One region of the Vibrio limimangrovi genome, then DNA from elsewhere that is predicted to be linked to it. Evidence: predicted binding sites of a transcription regulator. Region 1 holds the regulator's gene; each other region holds the start of a gene.
The links. Region 1 encodes CRP, which controls carbon source genes, mostly activating them, when cyclic AMP is high. Its sites were predicted from a motif close to TGTGANNNNNNTCACA; they were not measured.
Positions count from the first base shown of each region.

Region 2: a site for CRP is predicted at 5,531-5,546, ahead of nagE (N-acetylglucosamine-specific PTS transporter subunit IIBC). Genes of this name have one in related genera too.
Region 3: a site for CRP is predicted at 4,896-4,911, ahead of ACWYU8_RS03505 (NupC/NupG family nucleoside CNT transporter). Genes of this name have one in related genera too.

Region 1 is NZ_JBSUGF010000022.1:28,702-35,980, reverse strand. Features, by position in the region: gene ACWYU8_RS21275 (ABC transporter ATP-binding protein) at 1-1,748, shown strand, start outside; gene ACWYU8_RS21270 (TIGR02444 family protein) at 1,745-2,233, shown strand; gene ACWYU8_RS21265 (hydrolase) at 2,320-3,327, shown strand; gene ACWYU8_RS21260 (YheU family protein) at 3,361-3,573, shown strand; gene ACWYU8_RS21255 (phosphoribulokinase) at 3,709-4,578, shown strand; gene crp (cAMP-activated global transcriptional regulator CRP) at 4,819-5,451, shown strand; gene ACWYU8_RS21245 (2-oxoadipate dioxygenase/decarboxylase family protein) at 5,552-6,343, opposite strand; gene astD (succinylglutamate-semialdehyde dehydrogenase) at 6,555-7,279, opposite strand, start outside.
Region 2 is NZ_JBSUGF010000009.1:78,639-85,917, reverse strand. Features, by position in the region: gene ACWYU8_RS13995 (DUF2788 domain-containing protein) at 1-36, shown strand, start outside; gene fldA (flavodoxin FldA) at 90-623, shown strand; gene ACWYU8_RS13985 (DUF4442 domain-containing protein) at 676-1,179, opposite strand; gene fcrX (ferric iron uptake transcriptional regulator FcrX) at 1,380-1,829, shown strand; gene glnS (glutamine--tRNA ligase) at 1,933-3,603, opposite strand; gene nagE (N-acetylglucosamine-specific PTS transporter subunit IIBC) at 3,843-5,414, opposite strand; gene nagA (N-acetylglucosamine-6-phosphate deacetylase) at 5,913-7,049, shown strand; gene nagC (DNA-binding transcriptional regulator NagC) at 7,052-7,279, shown strand, end outside.
Region 3 is NZ_JBSUGF010000002.1:312,623-319,901, reverse strand. Features, by position in the region: gene ubiT (ubiquinone anaerobic biosynthesis accessory factor UbiT) at 1-441, shown strand, start outside; gene ACWYU8_RS03535 (GNAT family N-acetyltransferase) at 425-928, shown strand; gene ACWYU8_RS03530 (DNA polymerase III subunit psi) at 1,083-1,481, shown strand; gene rimI (ribosomal protein S18-alanine N-acetyltransferase) at 1,552-2,007, shown strand; gene prfC (peptide chain release factor 3) at 2,173-3,762, shown strand; gene ACWYU8_RS03515 (DUF5363 family protein) at 3,909-4,091, shown strand; gene ACWYU8_RS03510 (TatD family hydrolase) at 4,078-4,851, shown strand; gene ACWYU8_RS03505 (NupC/NupG family nucleoside CNT transporter) at 5,057-6,343, shown strand; gene deoC (deoxyribose-phosphate aldolase) at 6,856-7,279, shown strand, end outside.

The sequences.
Region 1 (7,279 bases):
TTAGCCAACCACAACACTGGGAACTGGCGTGGGTGGCACAGGAAACACCTGCTCTGGAACGCAGCGCATTAGAATATGTCATTGATGGCGATCGTGAATTTCGTGATCTTGAAAAACAGCTCGCAGTAGCCGAAGAAAAAGACAACGGCACACTGGTTGCTGAAATCCACGGTAAGATTGAAACCATTGGTGGTTACAGTATCCGTGCTCGCGCTGCTGAGCTACTTGATGGCTTAGGGTTCAGTCAGGATCAGATGAGCTGGAGTCTGACTCAGTTTTCTGGTGGCTGGCGTATGCGCCTCAATCTGGCTCAAGCGCTGCTTTGTCGCTCTGATTTACTATTGCTCGATGAACCGACCAACCACCTGGATTTAGATGCGGTCATGTGGTTAGAACGCTGGTTACAGAACTACCCAGGCACGCTTGTCCTGATCTCGCACGACCGTGATTTCCTCGACCCAATCGTTGGACGCATCATTCACATCGAGAACCAGCAATTAAACGAATACACAGGTAACTATTCATCGTTCGAGAACCAGCGTGCGCAGAAAATGATTCTGCAACAAGCGATGTACCAAAAGCAGCAGAAACAGATGTCGCATATGCAAAGCTACATCGACCGCTTCCGCTATAAAGCTTCCAAAGCTCGTCAGGCACAAAGCCGAATTAAAGCACTGGAACGAATGGAGAAAGTGTTACCTGCACAGTTTGATAACCCATTCAGTTTTGAGTTCCGTCAACCAGCAGCACTGCCAAACCCAATCATGATGATGGATGACGTCTCTGCGGGTTACGGCGACAATTTAATTCTGGAAAAAATTCGCCTTAACCTCGTTCCGGGTAGCCGAATTGGTCTTCTGGGCCGCAACGGCGCGGGTAAATCAACCCTAATCAAATTGCTTTCCGGAGAACTGAAAGCGCAAGGTGGCGATCTGACCTACTCACAAGGGGTGAAGATTGGTTACTTTGCTCAGCATCAACTAGAAACTCTGCATCCTGAAGAAACTCCACTGCAGCACATGATGCAAATCGCCCCAGATCAAACCGAACAACAACTGCGTGACTACTTAGGTAGCTTCGGTTTCCAAGGCGATAAAGCACTAGAAAAAGTGGCCCCGTTCTCAGGCGGCGAAAAAGCACGTTTGGTCTTGGCATTAATTGTTTGGCAAAAACCAAACCTATTGCTACTCGATGAGCCTACCAACCATCTTGACTTGGATATGCGTCAAGCGCTGACCATGGCACTGCAGACTTTCGAAGGCGCGATGGTGATTGTCTCGCACGACCGCTACCTGCTGCGTGCCACAACCGATGACTTGTACCTTGTCCATGATCGCCAAGTTGCTCCATTCGATGGTGACTTAGTTGATTACTACAAATGGCTTACTGAGCAGCAAAAAGCAGAGCGTAAAGAAGCGCAAGCGGCACAACCTGCCAAAGATTCAGCCAACAGCGCTGCTGCAAAAAAAGAGCAGAAACGTCGCGAAGCAGAATTCCGTAAGCAAACCGCACCAATTCGCAAAACGCTGACACAATTAGAAAATAAAATGGATAAGTTAGGCGTAGCACTAGCAAAAGCTGAAGAACAATTGGCGGATAACTCACTTTATGAAGCCGAAAATAAAGCTAAACTAAATGAAGTGTTGGCACTTCAGGCATCGAGCAAGTCGGAGCTTGAAGAGGTAGAAATGGAATGGATGTCTGCTCAAGAAGAACTGGAGCAGATGGAGCTCGAGTTTAACCAATGACAGATAAACACGCGGAATACACTCTAACCTTAGAACACCTGTGGCAATTCAGTCTGCAGTTTTATGGCGTGCGAGAAGTAAAAGAAGCGTGTTTATCATTGCAAAACAATTATCACGGCAACGTGAATCTGCTACTGCTGCTCCGTTGGCTTGACGAGCAGCAGCTCATTTTCCAAGAAAAAGACTGGCATCTGGTACAGAGCTGTATTGGCCGCAGTGAAACGTTACTGCACTCTTTTCGCGAACTGCGACGTCACCTCAAGTCACAGGTAAACGATGCTTTATATCGAGAAACTTTGCAGTTTGAACTGCAACTTGAGAAGCAACAGCAATCCGATCTGGTGGACTGTATTAACTCCCTCTCCCTGATAGCCAATGAAGGCGATCCACTCACGCTCAGATATTGTCGCCAGCTTGGTGGTGAGCACTTGCAACACGCTTTTGCCATCCCGGTACCAAACATTCATCCGCCAAAACATCCATAAATCTGTAAAATACCTATACTACTTGTAAAGGATTATATTAATAAGTTCTCCAAAAGATGATGGGGAACGTGCAAGAGCAGTAAGGTATGACACAATTTTTTGCAGCCGCAGGGATGAAAAACCCGCATATTCAGACCCTTCTCCCACGCTTTATTCGTAAAAAAGCGCTGTTTACTCCTGTCTGGCAGACACTGGATACTGAGGATGGTGACTTTCTCGATCTCGCCTGGAGTGAAGACCCAAACAAAGAACCCGCTCAACGCAAACCAATTTTCATCCTGTTTCACGGCTTAGAAGGCTGCTTCTACAGTCCTTATGCCAATGGGTTAATGAATGCCTTTGCGCATTCAGGCTGGCTCTCTGTGATGATGCACTTTCGAGGCTGTAGTGGTAAGCCAAACAAAAAGGCCCGAGCATATCATTCCGGAGAAGTCACGGATGCGCGTTATTTCCTGGAGCATCTTGAGCAACGTTTTCCACATAACCCCAAAATCGCGGTTGGTATTTCCCTTGGCGGCAATATGCTGGCGAATTATCTGGCGCAATACCGCGAAGATCCTATATTGAAAGCGGCAACCATAGTGTCCGCACCACTCGATCTAGCCGCCTGTGCTAACCGGATTGAACAAGGTTTTTCCAAGGTATATCGACGTTATTTACTTTCTTCACTCAAACGCAACGCCTTACAAAAGCACAAACTTCTGCATGGCGAACTGGCGCTCTCTTACAACTCGATCAAACGCGTGACGCGCTTGCAAGAGTTTGACGATTTGATCACTGCGCCGCTGCACGGATTTAAAGATGCTCACGACTACTACACCCAATGCTCTGGCTTGAGCAAATTGCAGCAGATCAAACTGCCGACCCTGATTATTCATGCCAAGGACGATCCCTTTATGACCGACGAGGTCATTCCAAAATTCGTCCTGCCAGACAACATCGACTATCGCTTGTACGAACATGGCGGTCATGTTGGTTTTATCTCTGGCTCAGCATTAAAGCCAAAGTTCTGGCTGGAAGAAGCACTACCTTCCTACTACCAGTGCATCGCTGCCGGCCACCTTTCTGCTGTTTCAAAACGTAAGACACAGTAAACTGCAACCCCATCATAAAATTTCGAGGTATTTATGATCATTCCCTGGAAAGACATTCCGCCGGATACGCTGGAAAATCTGATTCGTGAATTCGTTCTTCGTGAAGGAACGGATTACGGCACGGTAGAAGTATCCCTGCAAGATAAGATCGATCAGGTAAAGTCACAATTAGAAAAAGGTGAAGCTGTCATTGTGTATTCTGAACTGCATGAAACTGTAGATATTCAAAGAAAAGCAAAGTATTAATACCTTTTCCTAACGCCCTCACATTTTACCGTACCCCAGTCGATGACAAGCAGTTGTTACGTGCTATAGTGGGTTATCAATTGTGCAGTAGGCACCTGCTGCACCTTAAAGGAACAACTTTCGACAAGGTTTGTCATGTCAGCTAAACACCCAATTATTGCGGTTACCGGCTCATCTGGTGCCGGTACAACTACTACATCTGAAGCCTTCCGCAAGATGTTCAATATGATGAACGTCAAACCGGCATGGGTTGAAGGTGACAGCTTCCATCGCTTTACTCGCCCGGAAATGGATATCGAAATTCGCAAAGCGCGTGAGCAAGGCAGACACATCAGTTACTTTGGTCCACAAGCCAATGACTTTCCCGGCCTGGAAAAGTTTTTCCAGCAGTATGGCGAAAACGGAACGGGTAGCATACGTCGCTACCTGCACACATTTGATGAAGCGGTCCCATACAATCAAATGCCAGGGACTTTCACTCCTTGGCAGGATTTGCCAGAGAACAGTGATGTACTTTTCTATGAAGGCTTACATGGTGGCGTTGTCGATGGCAACGTGAATGTGTCGCAGCACGTCGATTTTCTGATTGGCATGGTACCGATCGTAAACCTTGAGTGGATCCAAAAGTTCGTGCGCGATACGCGTGACCGTGGCCACTCACGCGAGGCCGTCATGGACTCCATTGTTCGCTCAATGGATGACTACCTGAACTTCATCACTCCACAATTTTCACGTACTCATATTAACTTTCAGCGTGTACCAACAGTGGACACCTCAAACCCGCTCAACGCGAAAGGCATTCCAAGTTTGGATGAGAGCTTTGTGGTGATCCGACTTCGTGGTATCAAGAATGTCGATTTCCCATATCTTCTGGCCCTGATTGATGGTTCGTTTATGTCGCGCCACAATACAATCGTTGTACCTGGCGGAAAGATGAGCTTTGCGATGGAGCTGATCGTTAGGCCTATCCTACAACAACTGATAGAAACAGGAAAAATTGGCTAAAAATCTCGCTTTCGTAGTGTTTACTTTTCATACCGTGATCATGTGCACAGTTTTGCGTACAAAATAGCAACCATGGCACGATTAAAATCAAGAAATCATCCTAGAAAAAGGATACTATTTCTTACCGAAACACAAGATAGCTTGCAGCATATAAAAAGTGCTCTTATTCTAGTAAACCTGATTCAGGCTTAGCTAAAATATGGATAGCGCAAGCGTACCCTGCAGAGGAAGTGAGATATTATGGTTCTAGGTAAACCTCAAACCGACCCAACATTAGAGTGGTTTCTTTCACACTGTCATATTCATAAGTACCCATCAAAGAGCACGCTAATTCACGCGGGCGAAAAAGCGGAAACTTTGTACTACATCGTTAAAGGTTCTGTTGCGGTTCTTATCAAAGACGAAGAAGGTAAGGAAATGATCCTTTCTTACCTAAACCAAGGTGACTTTATTGGTGAACTTGGTCTATTCGAGGAAGACCAAGAGCGTACAGCTTGGGTTCGAGCTAAATCTCCTTGCGAAGTGGCTGAGATTTCTTTCAAGAAATTCCGTCAGCTTATCCAAGTAAACCCGGACATCCTAATGCGTCTTTCTGCGCAGATGGCTCGTCGCCTTCAAGTAACTAGCCAAAAAGTGGGTGACCTAGCGTTCCTAGACGTAACTGGTCGTATCGCTCAGACGCTTCTGAACCTTGCAAAACAACCAGACGCGATGACTCACCCAGATGGCATGCAAATCAAGATCACTCGTCAAGAAATCGGTCAAATCGTTGGCTGTTCTCGTGAGACTGTAGGTCGTATCTTGAAGATGCTAGAAGAGCAGAACCTAATCTCTGCGCACGGTAAAACTATCGTCGTTTACGGTACTCGTTAATCTCTGATAAGAGTAACGTAAATCAAGAAATGAAAGCCACCAATGACAACATTGGTGGCTTTTTCTTTAGGTATGGAAAAACATGTTGTTAGCCGAAATGCTAACTGTTGGTGCTCTCAAAGATTTTATCTGCAGAAGCTGCAACGAATCCCGGATAAAGTTCACCATTAGCCATTGGGTAACGTTTAGCAAACTCGTAGAAGCCACCAGGAATAATCTCTGAGCCCTCGGTAAAGTTAACCGGCACTTTATCCGCCATGGTGGAAGACTGCTCAAGCAAAACCTCTGGCGAGCCCTTAACTTCTCCACCTGATTCGTTAATCACAAATCCAGCCTGGCGTAGGTGATCATTCACTTCTTTGACTTCATCGTGCTGGTTTAACTGATTCACACTGACCGTAAAGTGGTTGGCGCCGTAACCATGAGCCGCTAGCCAGGACGCGTATTCACTCTCTTTCGCCAGAGCCTGATAATCAGCAAAACTTAGATCCCACAAGCGACCGCCATGCAAAAATGCACTATCTGCTAGTTTATCTGCATCGACTTGTGCCACCAGCTTCGCAACAATCGCTTGAAGCTCCGGTGAACACTCTTCAACTTTGAGCTCACTGATAAAGACTTTTGGCTGTTTTGGATCTGGGTGCTCGTAGTGCTTAGCAACGAGTTTCTTGCTTTCAAACACATAATCACCACACGCCTTGTAGCCGATCGCTAAGAACGGCTTAGCCAGCGTCTCGATGCCAAGAGGCTCAACATTGAATGTACGCAGAGCAATATGATCGTTGATTAACAGCTCATCTTCCTGAAGAAGCTGATGAACTTTAGCAGCAGAAGGACATAGACGTTGAATGTAGTCTTGCCATAGTGATTCAAATAACACATCAGGGGTCATAACGGCTCCTTGTTACGAGAGGTAGGGTAAGAGTGTTGGCGGCTCCTTCACGGCCTTAACGGCAGAACGAGCAGCCTAACCAGTGATGGAATGTCAGTCAGTCGCACACTCTTTATCATTTTTCGCCTGCTAACCCCATTAAGACTCCATACTTTAATGATGCGTCAGCAGGCCTGGCCACAGTTCATCGCCGTGGCCCTATTATTGAAACTTAAAGCGTGACACCAGGGCTCAATGTCGCTGGTAGTTCAGTCGCGCTACCTTCCATTGATGCCATTGGGTAAGCACAGTAATCCGCGGCGTAAAATGCGCTTGGGCGAAGGTTGCCTGATGCACCAGGACCACCAAATGGCGCGTCACCACTTGCACCTGTCAATTGACGATTGCGGTTTACAATGCCAGCTCGAATGTGGTCAACGAAGTATTCCCATTCTTGGTCATCGGTTGAAACCAAACCAGCTGATAGACCAAAGCGAGTGTCATTAGCCAGTTCTACTGCCTTTTCCAAGCCTTCGTAACGCACTACCTGCAGTAGCGGACCGAAGTACTCTTCATCAGGTAGCTCAGCAATATTGGTGACATCGATAATGCCCGGAGAAACAAATGCCGCTTCACCTGCTTTGGCTAAAACCAGACTCTCTCCACCTAATGACTGTAGGTTTGCTTGAGCATCAAGGATGAACTTCGCCGCTGCCACAGAAATTTGCGGCCCCATAAACGGCGCTGGTTCAGCGAACGGCTGATCAACGCGGATATTATTGGTCGCTTCAACCAATCTAGTAATTAGCGCATCGCCTTTCTCACCAAATGGCACGTACAGGCGACGAGCACAAGTACAACGCTGGCCTGCACTGATGAATGCTGATTGAATGATGGTGTAGACCGTTGCATCTAAATCGCCGTAGTCCTCAGAGATAACCATTGGGTTGTTGCCAC
Region 2 (7,279 bases), on a different contig from region 1:
ATTCAGCTAACTTGGGAAGGCTCAGGGTTAGGCTAACCTAAACCTTTAGCTCCATTGCCAACAACAAACAATGTAAAGGTATAGACTCTATGGCAAGTGTAGGTATCTTCTTCGGTAGCGACACAGGTAATACTGAAGCCGTTGCAAAGATGATTCAAAAGCAACTAGGTAAACACCTGGTTCACGTTCAAGACATCGCGAAAAGCAGCAAAGAAGACATTGATAATTTCGATCTTCTACTTCTAGGTATCCCAACTTGGTACTACGGTGAATCACAATGTGATTGGGATGACTTTTTCCCAGAACTTGAGCAAATCGACTTCTCTACTAAGTTAGTGGCTATTTTTGGCTGTGGTGACCAAGAAGACTACGCAGAGTACTTCTGTGATGCGATGGGTACAGTACGTGATATCGTTGAATCAAAAGGCGGCACCATCTTGGGTCATACATCAACTGAAGGCTACGAATTCGAAGCATCTAAAGCACTAGTAGAAGGTGATGACAGCCAATTTATCGGTCTATGTATCGATGAAGACCGTCAACCTGAGCTGACCGACGAGCGCGTCGAGAACTGGGTAAAACAGATTTACGAAGAGATGTGTCTAGCTGAGCTTGAAGGCTAATACAGAATCTTAGTTAAGACCTCCTGTGTGGAGGTCTTTTTGTATGTAACGGTTACGAAACTTCCGTTGCTACTTCTACCTCTCGGTACTGCGGTTTCTTACGAACATACAGTTTGCGTTTCACTTCAGACACCACGTTTCCGTCTTTATCTTTAATATGAATCATAAACTCGGGAAACCATTTATCGCCGCCGCGCGTCCGTTTATATATCTCTTCAATCACCCCTTCAGAGATTTCAAAATCGGCAAACAGGTCACTATTTCCAGGTTTGATAAAGTTGATGCTTGCCTCTTTATCCCAAACATAATATTCCTCACGCAGAATTCCGATCAGCATCATGGAATAAATAGGATCCGTTAGCGAAAAAATACTTCCACCATACTGAGTACGATTGGCATTTTTATTCCACCAACTCAGCTTCAAACGCACTTTAACCAAACGGAAATCTTCAGAAATATGTAAGATTTTAATTCCAGCCCCCCAAAATGGAGGCCAAAGATTAAGCCCGAACTTTATAATTCCTGGCTTATAAATTTTGGCGATTCGCTTATCCATTGCAATCCTTGCCCTTAGCGTGTTCATGTTACGTAATTGTAACAGCAAGAACTCTAATATAATTGACCGATTTCTAATTTACAAAGAAAGATTGTATTAACCCTTTGAAGTTCGTGGTTTAATGTTTTTTGCCATTCGCCTATAATAGTAGGAATATTGAATTCTGTTAAATCGCTGCAGATGATCCAACGGGAAAGTATATGTCAGATAATAATCAGGCGCTGAAGGATGCGGGCTTAAAAGTAACCCTTCCAAGGCTAAAAATTCTAGAAGTACTTCAGCAGCCAGACTGCCAGCACATCAGTGCTGAAGATTTGTACAAAAAGTTGATTGATCTAGGTGAAGAAATTGGTCTAGCAACCGTCTATCGCGTGCTAAACCAATTCGACGATGCTGGGATTGTAACTCGTCACCACTTCGAAGGTGGTAAATCGGTCTTTGAACTTTCAACTCAACATCACCATGACCATCTAGTATGTTTAGATTGTGGTGAAGTTATTGAGTTTTCAGACGATCTTATTGAAGAACGTCAAAAAGAAATTGCGTCTAAATACAATGTCACACTGACTAACCACAGCCTTTACCTATACGGTAAATGTGGTGACGGTAGTTGCAAAAACGATCCAAATGCACACAAACCAAAGAAATAGTCCTTAATAAAAGCGCTCCTTGAGCGCTTTTATTTTAACGGGTTGTCTCGTCAAGTATAAAAAATGCCAGTCACAAGACTGGCATTTTTATTTTCACACGCAACTATTTGTCTTCAATTTTCGCCCAAGTATCGCGTAAGCCTACTGTACGATTGAACACCAAGTTGTCTACCGTTGAATCTTTAGAATCAGCACAGAAGTAACCCATACGTTCAAACTGGTAGCCTTTCTCTTCTTCAGCAGTAGCGAGACTTGGCTCAACAAACCCATTGATTACAACAAGTGAATCAGGGTTAATGGTCGATGCAAAATCATCTGCAGCACCCGGGTTTGGAACGGTAAACAAGCGATCATACAAGCGAATTTCCGCAGGGAGTGCTTTATCCGCTGATACCCAGTGAATGACACCTTTTACTTTACGACCATCAGCTGGGTTTTTCCCTAGCGTATCCGCATCGTAAGTACAGAAGATTGTCGTGATATTACCTTCCGCGTCTTTTTCAACACGTACAGCTTTAATCACGTAAGCGCCACGCAGTCGAACTTCTTTGCCAAGAACCAAACGCTTGTACTTTTTGTTCGCATCTTCACGGAAGTCTTCACGCTCGATCCAGACTTCACGAGTAAATGGAACTTCACGCTCACCCATTTCTGGTTTGTTGGGATGATTCGCAAGTGACAAGTTCTCTACTGCACCCTCTTCAAAGTTTTCAATAACTACTTTTACAGGGTCTAGTACGGCCATTGCACGTGGTGCATTTTCGTTTAGGTCGTCACGAATACAAGATTCAAGAGAGCTAAATTCGATCATGTTGTCTTGCTTCGTCACACCAATGCGTTTACAGAATTCACGAATCGATGCCGACGTAAAACCACGACGACGTAAGCCAGACACCGTTGGCATACGAGGATCATCCCAGCCGTTAACCAGTTTTTCAGTAACTAACTGGTTCAGCTTACGCTTGGACATGACTGTGTATTCTAAGTTTAGACGGCTAAATTCGTACTGATGCGGACGACAATCAATAGTGATGTTGTCCAGAACCCAGTCGTAAAGACGACGGTTATCCATAAACTCAAGCGTACAAATCGAGTGAGTGATACCTTCTAACGCATCAGAAATGCAGTGGGTAAAGTCGTACATCGGGTAAATGCACCACTTGTCTCCAGTTTGGTGATGAGACGCGAAACGTACGCGATATAGCACTGGGTCACGCATAACCATGAATGAAGAACCCATGTCGATCTTAGCGCGAAGACATGCTTTACCTTCTTCAAACTCCCCTGCACGCATTTTTTCAAACAACGCGAGGTTTTCTTCAACTGGACGATCACGGTACGGGCTCGGTTTGCCTGGCGCTTTTAGCGTGCCACGGTATTCACGAATCTGCTCTGGACTTAGCTCATCTACATACGCTAAGCCTTTATTAATCAATTCAATTGCATATTCGTAAAGCTTATCGAAGTAGTTTGATGAATAACATACTTCACCACTCCACTCGAAGCCCAACCAGTTTACATCTTTCTTGATAGACTCAACGTATTCGATGTCTTCTTTTTCAGGGTTTGTATCATCGAAACGTAAGTTACATTGACCCTGATAGTCCTGAGCAATACCGAAGTTCAAACAGATAGACTTTGCATGGCCGATATGCAGGTAACCATTTGGCTCCGGCGGGAATCGAGTATGCACGCTAGTGTGTTTGCCATCCGCTAGATCCTTATCAATGATCTGGCGAATAAAGTTTGATGGACGAGCATCAGCTTCACTCATCTATAGCACCTCAAAAAAATATTAGTATTGTCAGAGAAAACGGAACTCTGTATCCAAGAGTAGATCTACAGAGTGCATTGTTTCTAATGATCCACAATTCTAGGCCATTAGACAACCAGAAACTCGCGCTAAAACCTCAATATTTATCGAGTTAGCTTGAAAGCTCAGCAGAATAAAACGGACGAAACTAAAAAAGACCTCCCGAGGAAGGTCTTTTTTCATCAATCCTTACAATGTGATTATGGTAGTTTCACATCGGTCAGGTCTTCGTTAGAAGAGATTGCTTTCATTTCGCCAGCAACGATTTCTGCTAGAGGGCCAAGGATAACTTGCAGGTTATTCTCACCCAGTTTCACGACACCTTTCGCGCCCAGTTTCTTAAGTACCGCTTCGTCAGCGATAGAGCGATCTTTCAGTGTTAAACGTAGACGAGTAATACAAGCGTCAATGGAAGTCAGGTTATCGTGACCGCCCAGCGCTTTTAGGTATTGGCGAGCCAGGTCACCACTTTTCGCTTCACCCGCAGGCGCTGCTACAGTTTCTTCGTCATCTTCACGACCAGGCGACTTAAGGTTGAAAGCACGGATAGCGAATGTGAAAGTGAAGAAGTATAGCGCACCAAAGCCTAAACCAATAAACAGTAGAATTAATGGTTTAGTTGCCAGACCCCAGTTAAGTACGAAGTCGATGAGACCCGCAGAGAAACCGAAACCGTGTAGCGTACCGAACATGTTAGCAACAACTAGAGCAAGACCTGTGAAAACAGCGTGCATTGCGTAAAGTGCTGGAGCTAGGAACACGAACATGAATTCTAGTGGCTCAGTGATACCTGTCAGGAATGAACAGAAAGCAACTGAGAATAGTGCACCACCCACTTGATGACGTTTTTCAACTGGAGCAGCAAAGTACATCGCTAGAGCCGCACCAGGCAGACCGAACATCATTACCGGGAAGAAGCCGTTCATGAATACGCCCGCAGATTTATCGCCGCCGAAGTAACGGTGTAAGTCACCAGACTTAACGGTTTCAGTTACTTCTTTAACTGTTGCAGTGATTTCTGGCGTTACAGAGTTCGCGAACTCAAATGTGTGGGTCTGACCAGCAACAAGAGTTTTAGCTAAAGCTGGATCAACACAAAGCTGTTGCACTGCAGGAAGCGCATTACCAGCCGCCTGAGCGCCAGTAACAAGTATTTCCTGACACGTACCCATACCGAACCAGAAGTAAGAGTTAAGAACGTGATGAAGACCTACAGGGATAAGCGCACGGTTAAGTGTACCGTATACAAACTGACCAACCGCACCAGATGTTGACACTGCGTGTGCCAAAGCATCAAGTCCACCTTGAATACTTGGCCATACAATACCAGCAATAGCACCCGCTACTAGCGAAAACAGACCAGCCATGATTGGTACCAGACGTTTACCAGAGAAGAATGCCAGCCACTCAGGAAGACGTGTTGCATGGAAAGCGTTGTATGAGTGACCTGCGATAATACCAGCAATGATACCACCAAAGAATGACATGTTAATGTCTGCGTTGATTGTTGTTGCTGTCGCCGTAATTACGAAGTAAGCAACGGCACCAGCTAGACCGGCTGCACCTTGGCCATCTTTAGATAGACCAATAGCAATACCAAGACCAAATAAAAGTGGAAGCTGACTGAAGATAGCACCACCAGCTTGCGCCATAAATGGGATATCTAATAAGTCGCCTTGACCCAAACGTAGTAAGAGCGCCGCAACTGGAAGCGTCGCGATAGGAAGCATAAGTGCTTTACCTAACTTCTGCGCGTATCCGAGAATATTCACCTTAAGTTCCCCCTATAGGATTCGATGTAATGCTGAATGACTTATTTTAGCCTTTCAATTTAGTCATGCTCAGTTTATGACAATAATTTTGCTCCGCAAATTAAAAGCTCATTGTTTGTGATCGTAATCACCAGAATTAAGCCGAAAGAAAGGTTTTTGCTAGCGAGATCATAAAACTTATTTTATAATACGAAAAAATGGCATTTTAAAGATAACATCCTCGCACTTTATGTAAGGAAGGTTCGGTGTTATTTTGTTGTCTGAGCAGGTAATCCAACGTAACTTCGCACTGAAAAAGAATCATAAAAAGCTCTTTGTTGGGTATTTTTCAGCGTGTGATACGTTGGTCCTTCCGCGATAGCCGAGATCAACACGACTTACACCATGTAATTTGTTATCTAATTCAGTGATACAAACTAAGTAACCACATGACTCAAGCAGTCACCATTTAGGTAACAATACAGACATTGAATTCTCATCTATAAGGACTAGCTGACTATGTACGCGCTAAGTAACTGTAAAATCTATACCGGTAGTGATGTTCTTACCGAACATGCGGTCATCATCGAAAACAACCTAATTCAATCCGTTTTACCCGTTTCTGACCTACCGAAAGACATCCAGGTAAAAGATTTAAACGGCGCAAATTTAAGTCCGGGGTTCATTGATCTCCAGCTAAACGGTTGCGGTGGCGTCATGTTGAATGACGACATCACTCCAGAAACAATGCAAATCATGCACGAAGCTAACCTCAAGTCCGGTTGTACGAGTTTCCTACCTACCTTAATCACGTCTTCAGATGAAGATATGCGTGCAGCGATTAAGGCGGCTCGTGAGTATCACAACAAGTACCAAAACCAATCACTGGGTCTGCACTTGGAAGGTCCTTATCTTAACGTCGCGAAAAAAGGTATCCATAATGTAAACTTTATTCGCACTTCAGATGAAGAAATGATCGACATCATCTGCTCAAACACAGACATTATAGCAAAAGTAACTCTTGCTCCTGAGCAAAACGATCCAGAGCATATCCGTCGTTTAAGTGCAGCGGGAATTGTCGTGTCAATCGGCCATACCAACGCAACATACAAGGAAGCACGCCAAGGCTTTGAATCAGGTATTACCTTCGCGACACACCTCTTTAATGCAATGACACCAATGGTTGGTCGTGAACCAGGGGCTGTCGGTGCTATATACGACACACCAGAGGTTTACGCAGGGATCATTGCTGACGGTTTCCATGTCGACTACGCAAACATACGAATTGCTCATAAAATCAAAGGAGAGAAGCTGGTTTTGGTGACGGATGCCACAGCTCCAGCAGGCGCTAACATTGATCACTTTATTTTTGTCGGTAAGAAAGTATATTACCGAGATGGTAAGTGTGTTGATGAAAACGGCACACTAGGCGGCTCAGCTCTGACGATGATTGAAGCAGTTCAGAATACAGTTGAGCACGCAGGTATCGCTTTAGACGAAGCTCTACGAATGGCCACACTGTACCCTGCAACAGCAATTGGTGTTGCGGATCGTCTTGGCCGAATTCGAACTGGCATGGTGGCAAACCTGACTGTTTTCGATCGTGACTTCAATGTAAAAGCGACGGTTGTTAACGGACAATACGAGCACAATTAAGCATGAATGGCGGACAAATTGGTAATGTAGATTTAGTAAAACAGCTTAACAGCGCTGCGGTATACAGGCTGATAGATCAGCAAGGTCCTATCTCCCGAATTCAAGTCGCGGATGTTAGCCAACTGGCTCCCGCGAGTGTTACCAAAATAACCCGCCAACTTTTAGAGCGTGGCCTAATTAAAGAAGTCGCTCAGCAAGCTTCGACTGGTGGCCGCCGAGCTATCTCGTTG
Region 3 (7,279 bases), on a different contig from region 1:
AAAAAAGCCTTGCTTGAAGGGCTTAAAATGGTATTCAAAGAAGCCTTGGAAGATGGTGACTTTGAGTTTTTGCAAGATAAGTGGTTAAAAATTGCGATTAAAGACTTGAACTTAGCATGGTACATTAGCTACCAGGATGAAAAATTAGTCGTGGCTGAAAAACCAGTTCATGAAGATGTGAGTTTTAGTGGTAATCTAAACGACCTAGTACTGATTGCTGGTCGTAAAGAAGACCCTGACACGATGTTTTTTCAACGTCGCCTTTCAATAGAAGGTGATACTGAGCTTGGCTTAGAAGTGAAAAACCTAATGGACAGTGTCGACTTAGAGCAGCTACCAAAAGCAATGCAAGTAGCGCTGAACCAACTGGCTGACTTTGTCCAAAAAGGGGTTCAAGAGCCTGCACAACAACCCGGAGTAGCGAATGCTTATTCGAACTGAAGCCCCTGCGGACATTCTTACCATTGACCGCTTATTGAAACACGCCTTTCCGACGGAGGCAGAAGCCAACTTGGTGATGCGTTTACGTGAAAACGGCAAGCTGACTTTGTCGTTGGTGGCGTGTACGGATGAAGGCGAGGTCATTGGTCATGCTTTGTTTAGTCCAGTGACATTAAATGGTGAAGATTTGTCATGGCAAGGGCTGGCACCATTGGCTGTTCATGAGGACTATCGCCGTCAAGGTATCGCTGCCAACTTGATTAAAGAAGGCTTTGAATCTTTACGTGATTTTGGTTACCCGGTGTGTGTCGTACTCGGTTCGCCAGACTACTATGCCCGTCAAGGTTTTAAAGCTTGTGAAGAGATGGGATTTGAATGTGCCTGGGAAGTGCCAGAAGGAGCATTTCGTATTGCAGAAATCGTCGAAGGTCAATGTGCAGGGCACTCTGGACGCATTGAGTATTCGCCTGAATTTTCAGACCTATAAGCGAAAAGTTAAGTGACAACTCCGAAACAGCCAGTGGAAAACCCCTGGCTGTTTTTTGTTTGGACATGCTACCGCGATAGAGCTGCAGCAATAGTCTATTGGGTATCGTTACCATTATTTGATAGTATTGCCGGGTTCAAACAGGTGACGAAAAATGTCGAGTAACGAAAAACAGTATTTACATGAGATGGGGATCAGCACTTGGGAGTTGATTCATCCGGATAGATTAGCGGGCTATCATTCGCCGAAGATTGATTTGCCTGAAGCTTGCAAGCTTCTGTTGGTTTCCCCTGTGTGCCCAACGAATGAATCTGTGATTCTGTTCGAAAAAATACTGCAGAGTATGAAGTTGACGCTCGACCAGTCCATGCATCTTGAACCAGAACGCTTATCTCAACTAGAGGCTCATCATCTGGAGTGGATATGGTTTGCTGGGTGTGAAGCGAAAGCGTATGAAAACACCAAGCAACTGACTTCTCCGGTACTCGAAGATATTGATGGTAACAACGAGCAAAAAAGAGCGCTTTGGCAGCAAATTTGTTCTTACTCGTAACGCTGGTAATCATCTCAGTTTGGGAGTGTAAATTAAACTTCTCCTGGGCTTGATTTTAATAGGTTAGATCATGACGATTGAAATTATTCCAATGCGTGCGGAGCATCTGGATCAAGTTTGGCAAATCGAGCAGCAGGCTCATTCTCATCCTTGGGCTGAGTCGTTAATCCGGGACTTATCCAGTCGCGGAGCTTGTCACCATGTGATGCTAGATGCTGACACGGTTCTTGGCTATTTCTATGCGCAGAACATTGTCGGAGAAGTGACCTTGCTGAATATTGCGATTGCTCCTTCACAGCAAGGTAAAGGCTATGGGCAGAAGCTATTGGATGCGTTTCTGAATCATTGTGAGCAAGTAAAAGCAGAGAGTGCTTGGCTTGAAGTCAGAGAAAGTAATCATGCTGCCATTCATATCTATGAGCAAGCGGGGTTCAATGAACTGGACCGCCGTTACAATTACTACCCTGCAAAAACAGGCAGTGGTAAAGAAGATGCGATCATCATGAGCTATATCTTCTTTAATTAGCTATTCCTCACTTTCTTGGGGCGCTGACCTTAGAGCAATCAGTCTCTAATAGAGCGATCAGTTGCCACTAAAGCGATAATGAGCGAGAATACCGCGCAATATTGAATCTACAAAAAGTGTGTTTGCTCTTTAGCAAGCATTCAGACATCAAAGAAGACCCGTTTCATGTCAAATACACCTTTTCTAGGCGAAGTTTCTAAACGTAGAACGTTCGCTATTATTTCTCACCCGGATGCGGGTAAAACGACCATTACCGAAAAAGTACTTTTATTCGGAAACGCGATCCAAAAAGCAGGTACCGTTAAAGGTCGTGGTAATGCACAGCATGCAAAATCTGACTGGATGGAAATGGAAAAGGAACGTGGTATCTCGGTCACCACTTCTGTGATGCAGTTCCCATACAACAACTGTCTGGTAAACCTGCTGGATACTCCGGGACACGAAGACTTCTCTGAAGATACATACCGTACACTAACAGCAGTAGACTCGTGTTTGATGGTGATCGACGCGGCGAAAGGTGTCGAGGATCGTACTCGTAAGCTGATGGAAGTCACTCGTCTTCGTGATACGCCAATCGTAACGTTTATGAACAAACTTGACCGTGACGTTCGTGATCCGATGGAAGTTTTAGACGAAGTAGAAAACGAACTGGGTATGATGTGTTCACCAATTACCTGGCCAATCGGCTGTGGTAAAGAGTTTAAAGGTGTGTACCACATTCACCGTGACGAGACAGTTCTTTATGAGTCTGGTCATGGCCATGAGATTCAGGAAGTGCGCATCATCAAAGGTCTGGACAACCTTGAGCTGGATGAAAAAGTCGGAGCAGGTCTGGCGGAAAGTGTTCGTGAAGAACTTGAGTTGGTGATGGGCGCATGCCCAGAGTTCGATCTGGATCTTTTCCTGACTGGTGAACTAACTCCTGTATATTTCGGTACGGCACTAGGCAACTTTGGTGTTGACCACATGCTGGACGGTTTGACTGAGTGGGCGCCTGCACCAAAAACTCGTCAAGCGGTTGAGCGTGAGGTTGAAGCTACAGAAGATAAGTTCTCGGGCTTTGTCTTTAAGATCCAGGCAAACATGGATCCAAAACACCGTGACCGTATCGCATTTATGCGTATCGTATCTGGTTGTTATAGCCAAGGTATGAAGATGAACCACGTTCGTATTGGTAAGCAAGTCAGCATTTCTGATGCGGTAACCTTTATGGCGGGTGACCGTTCTCGTGCAGAACACGCTTATGCAGGCGACATCATTGGTCTGCATAACCACGGTACCATCCAGATTGGTGATACGTTCACGCAAGGCGAATCTCTAAAATTCTCTGGTATTCCGAACTTTGCTCCGGAACTGTTCCGTCGTATTCGTCTGAAAGATCCATTGAAGCAGAAACAGCTACTGAAAGGTTTGGTTCAGCTTTCTGAAGAAGGTGCGGTACAGGTATTCCGTCCAGTGCAAAACAACGACTTGATCGTTGGTGCGGTGGGCGTGCTTCAGTTTGACGTAGTTGTGGCTCGTCTGAAGTCTGAGTACAACGTAGAAGCCATTTACGAAGGCGTAAATGTGGCAACCGCTCGTTGGGTTGATTGTGCTGACGCGAAGAAATTCGATGAGTTCCAACGTAAGAACCAGTCAAACCTGGCTCTTGATGGTGGCGATAACCTAACCTATATTGCACCGACGATGGTTAACCTGAACCTTGCGAAAGAGCGTTTCCCTGATGTTGAATTCCGTGCGACTCGTGAGCACTAATCGACATTAGTTGAACGCCGCTTTATCGCGACTGGATTTTAAAACGCCCTTGGCTATAGACTTAGTCAAGGGCGTTTTTATATCGGTAAGGTTTTTATATAGGTAAGTATGGCCAGATACAAATAGGTATTGGACGAGGAAGAAAGATGAATTGGTTTAAAAGAGGACTCCAGCGCTATGACGACTGGTGTAAAGAGATGGGACTCACGCCAGATCAAAAGCGCAGCTGTGTGCCTTATCGGAAGGATCCTGCCCATCAAAGTGAGGAGCAAGGCTCTGCGCGTCAATCTGTAGAAAGTGATAAAAAGTCTCAAGATGAAACTCTTTGATACGCATTGCCACTTTGATTTTGACGTGTTTCAAAATGATTTTGAGCGTAATCAACAACTCGCCAAAGAGCAGGGCGTAAGCAGAATCTTAATCCCTTCTGTTGGCCCATCAAACTGGTCCCGAATTCAGACCTTAGCGCAGCACAACCCCCACTTATATTACGCGTTAGGGTTTCATCCCTATTTTCTTGAAGAAAACTTTGAGCAATATCTGTCTCAACTCGAGCAATATTTATCTTTAAGTCATCCGCAGTGTGTCGCAATAGGAGAGTGCGGGTTAGATTTTGCCATCAATATACCTGTACCTCTGCAAGAAAAAGCGCTCGAGATACAGTTTGAATTGGCCAAACGTTTTGACTTGCCCGTGATTTTGCATAGCCGAAAAGCACACAATCGGCTGATTCAAATGGTCAAAGCTGCGAAGTTGCCAAGAGGCGGTGTCGTGCATGCTTTTTCGGGCAGTTATCAGCAAGCGATAGAGTGGATCAGATTAGGTTTTTTTATCGGTGTGGGAGGCACGATAACCTATCCGCGAGCGAACAAAACCCGCGATGCAATTCAAAAATTACCACTTGAAAATCTAGTTATTGAAACAGATGCGCCAGATATGCCTATACTTGGATATCAGGGGGAACCAAATCACCCGGCAAAACTGATTCATGTGTTCAATGAGCTTATAGAACTGCGTAGCGAAAAAAAGCAATCGATTGCGTCGCAACTGTGGAAAAATAGCAATTTTGCCTTCTGTATCTGTGAATAGAATCCAAAGTTAATGTTAAAAATAGAAAACTCCTTCCTTGTTGGTGTGAAATTGGTCACAAAAATTGGTGAATCAATTATGAATCTTATAGGAAAGTGTGAAGGCGGCATTACTTTAATTCATTTTGCATGAGTATAATTGCCCCCGCTTTTATAGCTCCATTTTGTTACACGCCAATAAATAACTTATAAGGAAGTCATAAACTATGCAGAGCCTGTTTATGAGCCTGGCCGGTATGATAGTGCTGCTTGCTATTGCATTCGCATTTTCATCTAACCGCAAAGCTATCAATTTTAGAACTGTGGGTGGTGCATTCGCTATCCAATTCGCATTAGGTGCATTTGTTCTTTATGTACCATGGGGCCGTGATCTGTTGAACGGTTTCTCTAGTGGTGTATCTAACGTTATCAACTACGGTAACGATGGTTCATCATTCCTATTCGGTGGACTTGTTTCTGACAAGATGTTCGAAGTATTCGGTGGCGGTGGTTTCATCTTCGCATTCCGTGTTCTTCCTACACTGATCTTCTTTTCAGCTCTGATCTCAGTTCTGTACTACATTGGCGTTATGCAGTGGGTCATCAAAATTCTTGGTGGTGCACTACAGAAAGCGCTGGGCACTTCTCGTGCAGAATCAATGTCAGCAGCGGCTAACATTTTCGTAGGTCAAACTGAAGCGCCTCTAGTTGTTCGTCCATTCGTTCCAAAAATGACTCAATCTGAGCTGTTTGCGGTAATGTGTGGTGGTCTGGCTTCTGTTGCTGGTGGTGTACTGGCTGGTTACGCGTCAATGGGTGTTCCACTAGAATACCTAGTTGCGGCATCATTTATGGCAGCACCAGGTGGTCTACTATTCGCTAAGATTCTTCATCCTGAGACTGATCAGCCTCATGAAAGTATCGAAGAAGCATTAGAAGGCGGCGACGACAAACCTGTTAACGTTATCGACGCAGCAGCGGGCGGTGCGGCTTCTGGTCTGCAACTAGCGCTAAACGTAGGTGCAATGCTAATCGCATTCGTAGGTCTGATTGCTCTTATCAACGGTATGCTAGGTGGCATCGGTGGTTGGTTCGGTATGCCAGGACTGACTCTTGAGCTAATCCTGGGTTACGCATTCTCTCCACTAGCATTTCTAATCGGTGTTCCATGGGCTGAAGCAGTCACAGCAGGTTCATTCATCGGTCAGAAAATCGTGGTGAACGAATTCGTTGCTTACTTGAACTTCACGCCTTACATCGGTGATAACGCTCAAGTAATCGCGGCAACTGGCGAAGTAATGTCTGAGAAGACAACGGCTATCATCTCATTTGCACTATGTGGCTTTGCGAATCTTTCTTCTATCGCGATCCTACTAGGTGGTCTGGGTGGTCTGGCACCAAGCCGTCGTCCGGATATCGCTCGCATGGGTGTTAAAGCAGTTCTTGCAGGTACGTTGTCTAACCTTATGGCAGCGACAATTGCAGGCTTCTGCTTAAGCCTTGCAGCTCTGTAATTAGAATCGGTTCTTAATATATAGACGCCGTATTAAACCATGCCCTGTAGCAAGAAATTGCTGCGGGGCTTTTTTCGTTTTTAGGGCTGAAAATTTTTAGTGCGTCAAATGTAAGGGGTCTTAACTGACGGACTAGAGAATAGAAACCTGGAAATTTTGAGATACAAACCGTTTGCGCTCTATTTGGTGCTACAGTTTTGCGATGAATATCTATAATGTAGACATCACAAGGTGAACACAACTTAATCGATGGGTAAATGAATTACCCTGAAATTTTAGATAACACCGCAATCATAGATTGTTGTGCCATAGGCCAAATAGGTCCTGTGCGGTGACAAGGATAGCAATTGGCATAAGAGTTTTCGCTGACTATGCCGAGTCTTCATGGAACCAAGTCCGTTCATAAATAGACTACTGAGTCATTTTTTACACAATCTCAACTCGTTGATTATATTTAGAGTTGCGATGTAAGGCTGAGTAGTGAATTTTTTGAATATTGATCGGAGATAGAAATGAGCGATTTAAAAGCAGCTGCACTACGTGCACTAAAACTTATGGATCTAACTACGCTGAATGATGATGACACTGATGCAAAAGTGATCTCACTATGTCATGACGCGAAAACAGCAGTAGGCAACACCGCTGCAATCTGTATTTACCCTCGCTTTATTCCTATTGCTAAGAAGACACTTCGTGAGCAAGGCACACCAGAAGTTCGCATTGCTACCGTGACTAACTTCCCACACGGAAACGACGACATCGAGATCGCAGTTGCTGAAACTAAAGCAGCGGTAGCTTACGGTGCAGACGAAGTTGACGTTGTTTTCCCATACCGTGCACTAATGGCGGGTGATGAAAAAGTGGGCTTTGAACTGGTTAAGCAATGTAAACAAGCTTGTGGTGACATTCTTCTTAAAGTGATCATCGAAACGGGTG